2 regions of the Rhizobium sp. BK212 genome follow, and region 1 is predicted to be linked to the other one. Evidence: predicted binding sites of a transcription regulator. Region 1 holds the regulator's gene; the other holds the start of a gene.

Evidence for each region. Region 1 encodes PhoB, which activates phosphate uptake and scavenging genes when phosphate is short. Its sites were predicted from a motif close to TGTCATNNANCTGTCAT; they were not measured.
Region 2: phnF (phosphonate metabolism transcriptional regulator PhnF) is a predicted target of PhoB. The motif match lies at 3,182-3,198, and genes of this name have one in related genera.

The regions. Positions count from the first base shown of each region.
Region 1 is NZ_JACIFS010000004.1:460,435-465,892, reverse strand. It holds gene FHT79_RS16955 (GcrA family cell cycle regulator) at 216-749, shown strand; gene phoB (phosphate regulon transcriptional regulator PhoB) at 1,009-1,692, opposite strand; gene phoU (phosphate signaling complex protein PhoU) at 1,840-2,553, opposite strand; gene pstB (phosphate ABC transporter ATP-binding protein PstB) at 2,598-3,413, opposite strand; gene pstA (phosphate ABC transporter permease PstA) at 3,429-4,748, opposite strand; gene pstC (phosphate ABC transporter permease subunit PstC) at 4,745-5,458, opposite strand, start outside.
Region 2 is NZ_JACIFS010000004.1:115,120-120,577, reverse strand. It holds gene FHT79_RS15215 (ABC transporter ATP-binding protein) at 1-865, shown strand, start outside; gene dapB (4-hydroxy-tetrahydrodipicolinate reductase) at 881-1,705, shown strand; gene FHT79_RS15205 (2,3-bisphosphoglycerate-dependent phosphoglycerate mutase) at 1,727-2,362, shown strand; gene phnF (phosphonate metabolism transcriptional regulator PhnF) at 2,419-3,156, opposite strand; gene phnG (phosphonate C-P lyase system protein PhnG) at 3,269-3,745, shown strand; gene phnH (phosphonate C-P lyase system protein PhnH) at 3,745-4,353, shown strand; gene FHT79_RS15185 (carbon-phosphorus lyase complex subunit PhnI) at 4,358-5,458, shown strand, end outside.

The DNA.
Region 1 (5,458 bases):
CGGGGCAGCAAGTTGGGGAAAACTTGAAATTCGATTCATCCGGATTCATGCGACTCTTGTCACGGAGTCAGCCTCACACTAGGTTAAAGTTCAATTACTAGACTGCATGCGGCGGAACTAGTCACCAAAATTGATCAAGCGTTTCTTGTTTCGGAGCCTTCCGGGACAACGGTGAGGGATTCTGCCATCACCAACGCAAAAGGTGGAGACAGGGCATGAACTGGACAGACGAGCGGGTCGAGAAACTCAAGAAGCTCTGGGCCGAAGGACTGAGCGCCAGCCAGATCGCGGCACAACTTGGTGGCGTCAGCAGAAACGCGGTCATCGGCAAGGTGCATCGGCTGAGCCTTCCCGGCCGTGCCAAGGCCGGCGGTACCGCCAACGCCGCCCGAACGCCGAAACGCAATACTTCTGCGCCGCGCGCGCCGAACTACGCCTCACGGGTCGCCACTCGCACCGTTACCCGCCAGCAGGGCGCGACGATGCTGAAGGAAGAGATCGAGATCGAAACGATCGAGGAAATGGAATACGTGCCGAGAGGCAACGTGGTCGTTCCGATTTCCCGACGCCTCGGCCTGACGGAACTGACCGAACGCACCTGCAAGTGGCCGGTCGGCGATCCGCTGAAGGACGACTTCCACTTCTGCGGCTGCGAATCCCCCGACAATTCGCCCTATTGCAGCTATCACCAGAAGCTTGCCTACCAGCCGGTCAACGAACGCCGCCGGGCAGCAGCGCGGGCCAGCTGAGCGGGTAACATCGCCGCACATGAGAAACGGGCCGACTGGCCCGTTTTTTTGTAGTTATTGGTTCGCGCGGATGGCTGCCCCTCATCCGCCTGCCGGCACCTTCTCCCCGCTTGCAGGGCGAAGGGGATATGCCCGACCTCTCCGTTCCCCGCTGACCTCTCGCAGGGCACGTGCCCTCGCCCCGTTTTACGGGGAGAGGGTTAGGGTGAGGGGCAGACGCTAGCTCGAGCGACGTTGTCAGCAATCAGAATGGAGGCCCTCAGGCTTCCATCGAATAACCGGCGCCGCGGACGGTGCGGATGACGTCCTGCATGTTGGAGAAATTCAGCGCCTTGCGCAGGCGGCCGACATGGACGTCGACGGTGCGTTCGTCGACATAGATATCGTGGCCCCAGACACCGTCGAGAAGCTGCGAGCGGGAGAAGACCCGGCCCGGCGACGACATCAGGAATTCCAGCAGGCGGAATTCGGTTGGGCCGAGGCGGACTTCGCGGGTCTTGCGATGGACCCGGTGGGTTTCGCGGTCGAGTTCGATATCGCCGCATTTCAGCACCGTCGACAGCACCTCGGGACGGGCGCGGCGCAGCATCGCCTTGACGCGGGCGACGAGCTCGGGGGTCGAGAAGGGCTTGACGACATAATCGTCGGCCCCCGTCGAAAGCCCGCGGACGCGCTCGCTCTCTTCGCCGCGCGCCGTCAGCATGATGATCGGCAGGCGCTCGGTTTCCGGCCGCATGCGCAGGCGCCGGCAGAGTTCGATGCCGGAGACGCCAGGCAGCATCCAATCGAGGATGAGCAGATCGGGCGTGCGCTCCTGAAGCCGCATTTCGGCTTCGTCGCCACGAAGGATGGTATCGACCTCGAAGCCTTCCGCTTCGAGATTGTAGCGAAGAAGCACGCTCAGGGCTTCCTCGTCTTCAACAACTGCAACTCTCGGGATCATGCGTGTCGGTCTCCTCGCGCATGATCCTTGAACCGGGGATGGTTCAAGCAATGCACCCTGCGCAAATTCAGAATTGGCTGCGACCTCTTTGCGCGCCCCGGATGGGCGCGCACGCAAGCTTCTAGCCCGGCCGTCCGGCCCGGGCGGTTATTCGGTTACCGCGCCGACGGTGTTGGCGCTGTCATCTTTCGGACGATCGCCTTCCGGCTGCGCACCTGTCGCCATGTAAAAGATCGTCTCGGCGATGTTGGTGGCGTGGTCGCCGATGCGCTCGATGTTCTTGGCGCAGAAGAGAAGATGCGTGCAGCTGGTGATGTTGCGCGGATCTTCCATCATGTAGGTCAGGAGCTCGCGAAACAGCGAGGTGTACATCGCGTCGATCTCGTTGTCGCGTTCGCGGATCGCGTTCGCCTTGTCGGCGGAGCGATTGGTGTAGACGTCGAGCACTTCCTTGAGCTGGACGAGCGCCAGCTCGGAGAGATGCTCGAGACCGCGGGCGAGCTTGCGGGGAACGCCGGTGCTTTGGACGGCGATGACGCGTTTGGCGGTGTTCTTGCCGAGGTCGCCGACGCGTTCGAGATCGGCGGCGATGCGGATCGAACCCATGATTTCGCGCAGGTCCGCGGCCATCGGCTGACGGCGGGCGATGGTGACGATCGCCTTGTCGCCGATTTCGCGTTCGGCGTGATCGAGGATCACATCGTCGGAGATGACCTTCTGCGCCAGCGCGGTATCGCCGTTGACCAGCGCCCGCACGGCTTCGGCGACCATCTGCTCGGCCAGGCCGCCCATTTCGGAAATCCGCCTGGACAGGAACTTCAGATCATCATCATAGGCAGAATAAATATGTGTCGATGCCATGGGGCTTTATCCTCGAATAACGGAAAGGCTTGGTGACGCCAGGATCAGCCGAAGCGACCCATGATGTAGTCCTGGGTGCGCGGATCGTCGGGATTGGTGAACATCTTGTCGGTGTCGTTCTCCTCGACGAGATTGCCGAGGTGGAACATGGCGGTGCGCTGCGAGACGCGCGCGGCCTGCTGCATGGAGTGGGTGACGATGACGATCGTGTAGTTCTCGCGCAGCTCGTGGATCAGTTCCTCGACCTTGGCGGTGGCGATCGGGTCGAGCGCCGAGCAGGGCTCGTCCATCAGGATGACCTCAGGGCTGACGGCGACGGCACGGGCAATGCAGAGGCGCTGCTGCTGACCGCCGGACAGGCCGGTGCCGGATTCATGCACGCGGTCCTTGACCTCGTTCCAGAGGCCGGCGCGCTGCAGGCTGGTCTCGACGATCTGGTCGAGATCGGCCTTCGACTTGGCCAGGCCGTGGATGCGCGGGCCGTAGGAGACGTTTTCGTAGATCGTCTTCGGGAATGGGTTCGGCTTCTGGAAGACCATGCCGACGCGGGCGCGAAGTTCGACGACGTCGATATCCGGATCATAGATATCGTCGGTGTCGAGCGTGATCTTGCCGGTGACGCGGCAGCCGTCGATCGTGTCGTTCATGCGGTTGAGGCTCCGCAGGAAGGTCGACTTGCCGCAGCCGGACGGGCCGATCAGGGCGGTTACGGTGTTTTCGCGGATGTTCAGGTTCACATCGAAAAGCGCGCGCTTTTCGCCGTAGTAAACCGAGACATCCTTTCCGATCATCTTATACGGGACGTTGCTCATCTTGTGATCCAGCGCCTTTTCAACTGCAGCTTCCGTCAACATGTTCATGATGTTTAACTCCGTTTACCAGCGGCGCTCGAAGCGACGACGCAAGAGGATGGCGCCCATGTTCATGACGATCAGGAACAGGAGCAGGACGATGATGGCACCCGAAGTACGCTCGACGAAGGCACGTTCGGCCTCGTTGGCCCACATATAGACCTGTACGGGCAGAGCCGTCGAGGGATCGAGCGGCGTCGTCGGCGCGTTGGCGACGAAGGCGACCATGCCGATCAGGAGCAGCGGCGCGGTTTCGCCGAGCGCATGCGCCAGGCCGATGATCGTGCCGGTGAGGATGCCGGGCATGGCGAGCGGCAGAACGTGGTGGAACACCATCTGCATCTTCGAAGCGCCGAGGCCGAGGGCTGCGGCGCGGATCGACGGCGGCACGGCGCGAAGAGCGGCACGCGTGGCGATGATGATCGTCGGCAGGGTCATCAGCGTCAGCACCAGGCCGCCGACCAGCGATGCCGAGCGCGGCAGGCCGATGAAGTTGATGAAGACGGACAGACCGAGCAGACCGTAGACGATCGAGGGAACCGCGGCGAGGTTGTTGATGTTGACCTCGATCAGGTCCGTCAGCTTGTTCTTCGGTGCAAACTCCTCGAGATAGATCGAGGCGGCGACGCCGATCGGCAGCGACAGCACCAGCACGATCAGCATCAGGTAGAGCGAGCCGATGAGGGCGACGCCAAGGCCTGCGGCCTCCGGACGGCTGGAGTTGCCGTTGACGAAGAGGCCGGTGTTGAACTGCTTGTGAAGAGCGCCGCTCGCCTTCAGCTCGCTCATCCAGCCAACCTGCTTGTCGTTGACCTTGCGGTTCTTCTCATCGACCGAAAGATCGATCTGGCCCTTGTTGGCGCTGTCGACATTGGCGTCGGCAAGCACCGTGACATTGACCGTCTTGCCGATGATCGACGGGTCTGACATGACCATGTCGCGCAGCTGGATCGGGGCGCTCTTCGACAGCATGGCCGAGGCATCGCGCACATCAGGGCGGCTTGCGGCATTGATGTTCAGCTGCTTGACGATCGCGTCGCGCAGGAGAACCGGATAGTTGGCGGCGATCAGCACCGAAGGGTCGGTCGCACGCTTGTTGTTCGGGTCGATCGTCTTCTCCGAGAATTCGATCGGCAGGGTGATCGCCGTCTGCTGGAAGGCGGTGTAGCCCTTGCCGATCACCGTCCACAGCAGGATGAAGAGGAAGACGAGACCGAAGGTGATGGCGGCGATGCCATAGGCCTGGAACCGGCGCTCGGCGGCATAGCGGCGCTTGATGCCGATATCGCGGCGCGGTGGCGCCTTGGAAACGGTGACGCCGGCGGGAGAAACAATATCCGTCATTCGTACTGCTCCCGGTATTTGCGCACGATGTAGAGCGCATAGATGTTGAGGCAAAGCGTGATGCAGAACAGCGTGATGCCAAGGGCAAAGGCAACCAGGGTCTGCGGCGAGGTGAACTCGAGGTCGCCGGTCAGCTGGTTGACGATCTTGACGGTCACCGTCGTCATCGGCTCGAAGGGGTTGATCTGGATGCGGGCAGCAACACCGGCGGCCAGCACGACGATCATGGTTTCGCCGATGGCGCGCGAGGCGGTCATCAGCAATGCGCCGACGATGCCGGGAAGGGCTGCGGGCAAGACGACTTTCTTGATGGTTTCGGAGCGGGTGGCGCCAAGACCGAGCGAACCGTCACGCAGGGCCCGCGGCACGGCGGTGATGATGTCGTCCGACAGCGAGGAGACGTAGGGGATCAGCATGATGCCCATGACGATGCCGGCCGTCAGAACGCTCTGCGCCTGGATGAAATTCGAATAGCTGCCGGACAAAAGACCGCTGATCTGGGCGGAGAAATCGCGCAGGAACGGGCCGACGGTGACGAGCGCGAAGAAGCCGTAGACGATCGTCGGAATGCCGGCGAGCACTTCGAGAAGCGGCTTGGCGACCCCGCGCACCTTCGGCGAGGCGTATTCGGCCATGTAGATGGCGGCAAAGAGGCCGACCGGCACGGCGACCAGCATGGCGACCAGGCCGATGTAAACCGTGCCGAGCAG
Region 2 (5,458 bases), 350 kb from region 1:
GCTTGCGCGCCTGCAGGTGCAGATGGAGCGTGCCGTCGTCAATGCGCGGATGATCTACGAATTGCTCGACATGGAACCGCGCCAGCGCGACCTGCCGGATGCCCAGCCGCTGACGGTGACGCAGGCGAGGATCGAATTCCGCAATGTGTCCTTCGCCTACGGCAATGAGAGCGTGCTCAACGGGGTGAGCTTCATTGCCGAGGGTGGCGCGACCACAGCACTGGTCGGCCCATCGGGCGCCGGCAAATCCACCGTCATCAGCCTCATTCCGCGCTTCTACGATCCGCGCGAGGGAGAAATCCTGATCGACGGCCAGGACATCGCCCACATCACCAAGAAGTCGCTGCGTCAGCAGCTCGCCTATGTCTCGCAGCAGCCCTACCTGTTTGAAGGCACGATCCGCGACAATATCCGCTACGGTCGGCCGGAAGCGACCGATGCCGAGGTGGAAGAGGCGGCGCGGCTTGCCTATGCGCATGATTTCATTTCGGCGCAACCGCAGGGTTACGAGACGCCGGTCGGCGAAAACGGCGTGACGCTATCGGGCGGCCAGCGCCAGCGGCTGTCGATTGCGCGCGCCCTGGTGCGCAATGCGCCGATCCTGCTTCTCGACGAGGCGACCTCCGCCCTCGACACCGAATCCGAGGCGGCCGTGCAGAAGGCGCTCGACGAAGCGATGACCGGACGCACCGTCGTCGTCATCGCCCATCGGCTTTCGACCGTGGTGCGCGCCAACAAGATCGTCGTCATGCAGCAGGGCCGCGTCGTCGAGGAAGGCAATCACGAGACGCTTGCGAAGGTCAGCGACGGTCTTTACGCTCGCCTCAACAATCTGCAGAGGCCTTCGGCCTCCGATTCAAACTGACCTGGTGAGACTGAGATGAACGATGCTGCGATGAAACTGGTGGTGGTTGGCGCAGCAGGGCGCATGGGCCAGACGCTGATCCGGCTCATCCATTCGATCGAGGGCGTGAGGCTGCACGCCGCAGTCGAGCGCGTCGGCTCGCCCTTCGTCGGCAAGGATGCCGGCGAGATCGCCGGTCTCGGCCCGACAGGCGTCATCATCGGCGACGATCCGCTCAATGCCTTTCTCGATGCCGAAGGCGTGCTCGACTTCACCTCGCCTGCCGCAACAGTGGAATTCTCGGGCCTCGCCGCACAGGCGCGCATCGTTCATGTCATCGGCACGACGGGCTGTTCAGCCGACGACAATACCAGGATCGCCGCAGCCGCTCGCCATGCCCGCATCGTCAAATCGGGGAATATGAGCCTCGGGGTCAATCTGCTCAGCGTGCTCGCAGAGCAGGCAGCGCGGGCGCTCGACCCGGCCGACTGGGATATTGAGATCCTGGAAATGCACCACAAGCACAAGGTGGATGCGCCCTCAGGCACCGCCCTTCTCTTCGGTGAGGCGGCGGCCAAGGGGCGCGGCATCGATCTCGCCTCGAAATCGGTCCGGGTGCGCGACGGCCATACCGGTGCCCGCGAGGCAGGCACGATCGGCTTTGCGACGCTGCGCGGCGGCTCCGTCATCGGCGAGCATTCCGTGCTTTTTGCCGGCGAAGGCGAAATCGTCACCTTGTCGCACAGTGCGGCCGACCGGTCGATTTTCGCGCGCGGCGCCATCAAGGCAGCGCTTTGGGCGCGCGACAAGAAGCCGGGTCTCTATTCCATGCTCGACGTGCTCGGGCTTTCTTCCTCATAACGATACTACGGAGGCATATTCATGAGCGGTACCCTCGTCCTCGTTCGCCATGGCCAGAGTGACTGGAACCTGAAGAATCTCTTCACCGGCTGGAAGGATCCCGATCTGACCGAGCTCGGCATCCAGGAAGCCAAAACAGGCGGTGAAGCGCTCGCCGAATACGGGATCAAATTCGACATCGCCTACACCTCGGCGCTGGTGCGCGCGCAGCACACGCTGAAGCTCATCCTCGACAAGGTCGGCCAGCCCGATCTCCAGACGATCCGCGACCAAGCGCTGAACGAGCGCGACTATGGCGATCTCTCCGGCCTCAACAAGGACGATGCCCGCGCCAAATGGGGCGAGGAACAGGTGCATATCTGGCGCCGTTCCTATGACGTGCCGCCGCCCGGCGGCGAAAGCCTGCGCGACACCGGCGCCCGGGTCTGGCCCTATTACCTCACAGAAATCCTGCCGCGGGTGCTCAGGGGCGAAAAGGTGCTGGTCGCCGCACACGGCAATTCGCTGCGTTCGCTTGTCATGGTGCTCGACAAGCTGAGCAAGGAAGGCGTGCTCGCGCTCAACCTCGCGACCGGCGTTCCGATAGTCTACACGCTGAAGGCGGATTCCACCGTCGCCTCCAAGGAAGTGCTCGGCGACATGTCCGGCGCACACTGAATTCGGTACGGCGTGCCGCCGAAACAGGTCGGCACGCCTTTCCTCAATTTCCGGCCTCAGTTCTCAATCGTGAACTGCACCCGGTCGGCCGCAAAGCGGCTGATCGAATATTGCACCGGGACACCCTCAAGATCGGTATTCATCGCCTTGGTGATCAGCAGGATCGCGCCGGGGGTGAGTTCGAGGTCGGCCATGTCGGCGGCACCTGCATGCGCGGCCGTCACTTCGGTGGTCGCGCGGACATAATCCGACAGGCCGAGTTCGGCGAAAGCCTTGGTGATCGATTCCCCCTTCCGATAGGCCGCACCGATACCGGCGAAACGCTCGGCGGGAAACCAGCTCGTTGCCCTTGAAACCGGCCGCTTGTCCGCCTGACGCAAGGTTTCCAGGCGGATCACCTGGTCTCCCGGTTTCAGGTGCAGCCAACGGGCGATCTCGGCACTCGCTTCTTCCCTCGCCTCATCAAGCAGAAGGCCGCGCATCTCACGCGCCTGATCGCCGATACCGGCGCTGAAGCGCGTGCGCTTGGTGATCGGGAAATTCAGACGCTCCTTGCGCTCGATCAGCGTGCCGCGGCCTTGCACCGCACGCACGATTCCTTCCTGCGCCAGTGCGGCAAGCGCGCTGCGCACCGTATGCCGGTTGACGCCGAATTGCAGCGCCAGGACAGTTTCCGGCGGCACCATATCCGTTTCGTCATAAGCTCCGCTGCTGATCGCCTCGCGAATCCGATCGGCGATCTGACGCCAGAGCGCCACGCCGGTCTGTCTTTGCACCTGCTTCAATCCCGCCATTCCGCCCCGCCATTTACACCCACGATGTCACACGCTTGTCACGACATCGATTTAAGGCTAAGTGTATCTTGTATGGTTGTCTATATCAATAGACATTTGAAGGGAAGCGGCGATGATCTCAGCGGACAGAAACGACGCTGCGTCACAGACGGCATCCGGGCGCAAACGCGCCGCCGATCTGCTGGCGCGGGCGGAACGCAGCGAACTTCAGGCGGTCTGGGACGCATTGCCGGAAAAGCCCGTAGCACATCAGGTGCGCGGACCTGAGACCGGGCTGGTGATGGTGCGCGGACGCATCGGCGGCGGCGGCGCTCCCTTCAATCTTGGCGAGGTGACGGTGACGCGGGCCACGGTCCGGCTCGAATCCGGCGCGGTCGGCCATGCCCAGGCGCTCGGCACCGACCGTGAAAAGGCCCGGTTGGCGGCGATCTTCGACGCGCTCTGGCAGGAAGACGCGACCAAGGATTTCGTCGAACAGGCGCTGCTTTTGCCGATCACTGAGCGGATCGCCGATGCCGAACGCCGCAAGGCGGACGAGACGGCGGCCACCCGCGTCGATTTCTTCACCATGGTGCGGGGAGACAACTGATGGGTTTGAAGACAGAAGCTCTCACCGGCGGCTTTGCCGAGCCGGTCTTCCACGCCCAGAGCGTCTTCAAGATGCTGATGGACGGCATGGCCCGCCCCGGCGCGATCCAGACCGTTCAGCCCGATGCCGCGCCGCCGACGCCACTCGGCATCGCCGCCGGCGCGATCGCGCTGACGCTTTGCGACCACGACACGCCGGTCTGGCTTTCGCAGGGACTGGCGAAATCCGCCGTGCCGGAATGGCTTGGCTTCCACGCCGGCGCGCCGTTGACCACCGAAAAGGCCGAGGCGCGCTTTGCCTTCACCGAGGCCGGCATCGCCCTATCCTCCTTCGGCCTGTTTGCCTCCGGCACGCAGGAATATCCCGACCGCTCGACGACCGTCGTCATCGAGCTCGCCGAACTCGAAGGCGGCCGCAGGCTGGCGCTGATGGGTCCGGGCATTCAGAGCATGACGGAGATCGCCCCCGTTGGTCTGCCGGAGACCTTCCTGAGGCTCTGGACCGAGAACCGCGCGCTCTTTCCGCGCGGCATCGACATCGTGCTGACGGCGGGCAAACGTTTCCTCTGCCTGCCGCGCACCACCAAGATCACAGCAACGGAGATCTGAGCTCATGTATGTTGCCGTCAAGGGTGGCGAGGCCGCCATCGCCAATGCCCACCGGCTGCTCGCCGACCGCCGCCGAGGCGACCGTTCGCTGCCGGCGATCGGCATCGACCAGATCGTGGCGCAACTGGCGCTCGCCGTCGACCGCGTCATGGCCGAGGCCTCGCTTTTCGACCGCACGCTCGCAGCGCTCGCCGTGCGCCAATCGCGCGGCGATATGATCGAAGCGATCTTCCTGCTGCGCGCCTACCGTACGACGCTGCCGCGTTTCGGCTATTCCAAGCCGCTCGACACGGCTGATATGACGATCGAGCGCCGCATCTCGGCGACCTACAAGGATCTGCCGGGCGGCCAGCTTCTCGGACCTACCTTCGACTATACCCACCGCCTGCTCGATCCCTCGCTGCTTTCGGACGAGGCGATCGAAGTGCCCGCGCTGCGCCCAGCCGAGACCGGCCGCGTCATGCGCGTCTCCGAAATCCTCGGCGAGGAGGGCCTGATCGAGGCCGACGGCGACATGCCCGAAGATCACGAGATCGGCGACCTGACTCGCGAGCCGATGGAATTCCCGATGAGCCGCGATCTGCGCCTGCAGGCGCTTGCCCGCGGCGACGAGGGCTTCCTGCTGGCGCTCGGTTATTCCACCCAGCGCGGCTATGGCCGCAACCACCCCTTCACCGGCGAAATCCGCATCGGCGATGTCGAGGTGGAATTCGACGTGCCGGAACTCGGTTTCGCCGTCTCGCTTGGCGTAATCCAGGTCACCGAATGCCAGATGGTCAACCAGTTCAAGGGTTCGGCCAAGGCGCCGCCGCAATTCACCCGCGGCTACGGCCTGGTCTTCGGCCAGAGCGAACGCAAGGCGATGGCGATGTCGCTGGTCGACCGGGCGCTGCGCGCCGAAGAGCTCGGCGAGGATATCACCGCGCCGGCCCAGGACGAGGAATTCGTCATTTCGCATTCCGACAACGTCCAGGCGACGGGCTTCGTCGAGCATCTGAAGCTTCCGCATTATGTGGACTTCCAGGCCGAACTCGATCTCGTCCGCCGCATGCGCCGCGAATTCGAAGCCGCCCGCAACTGCGGCGAAGACATGAAGGAAGCCGCC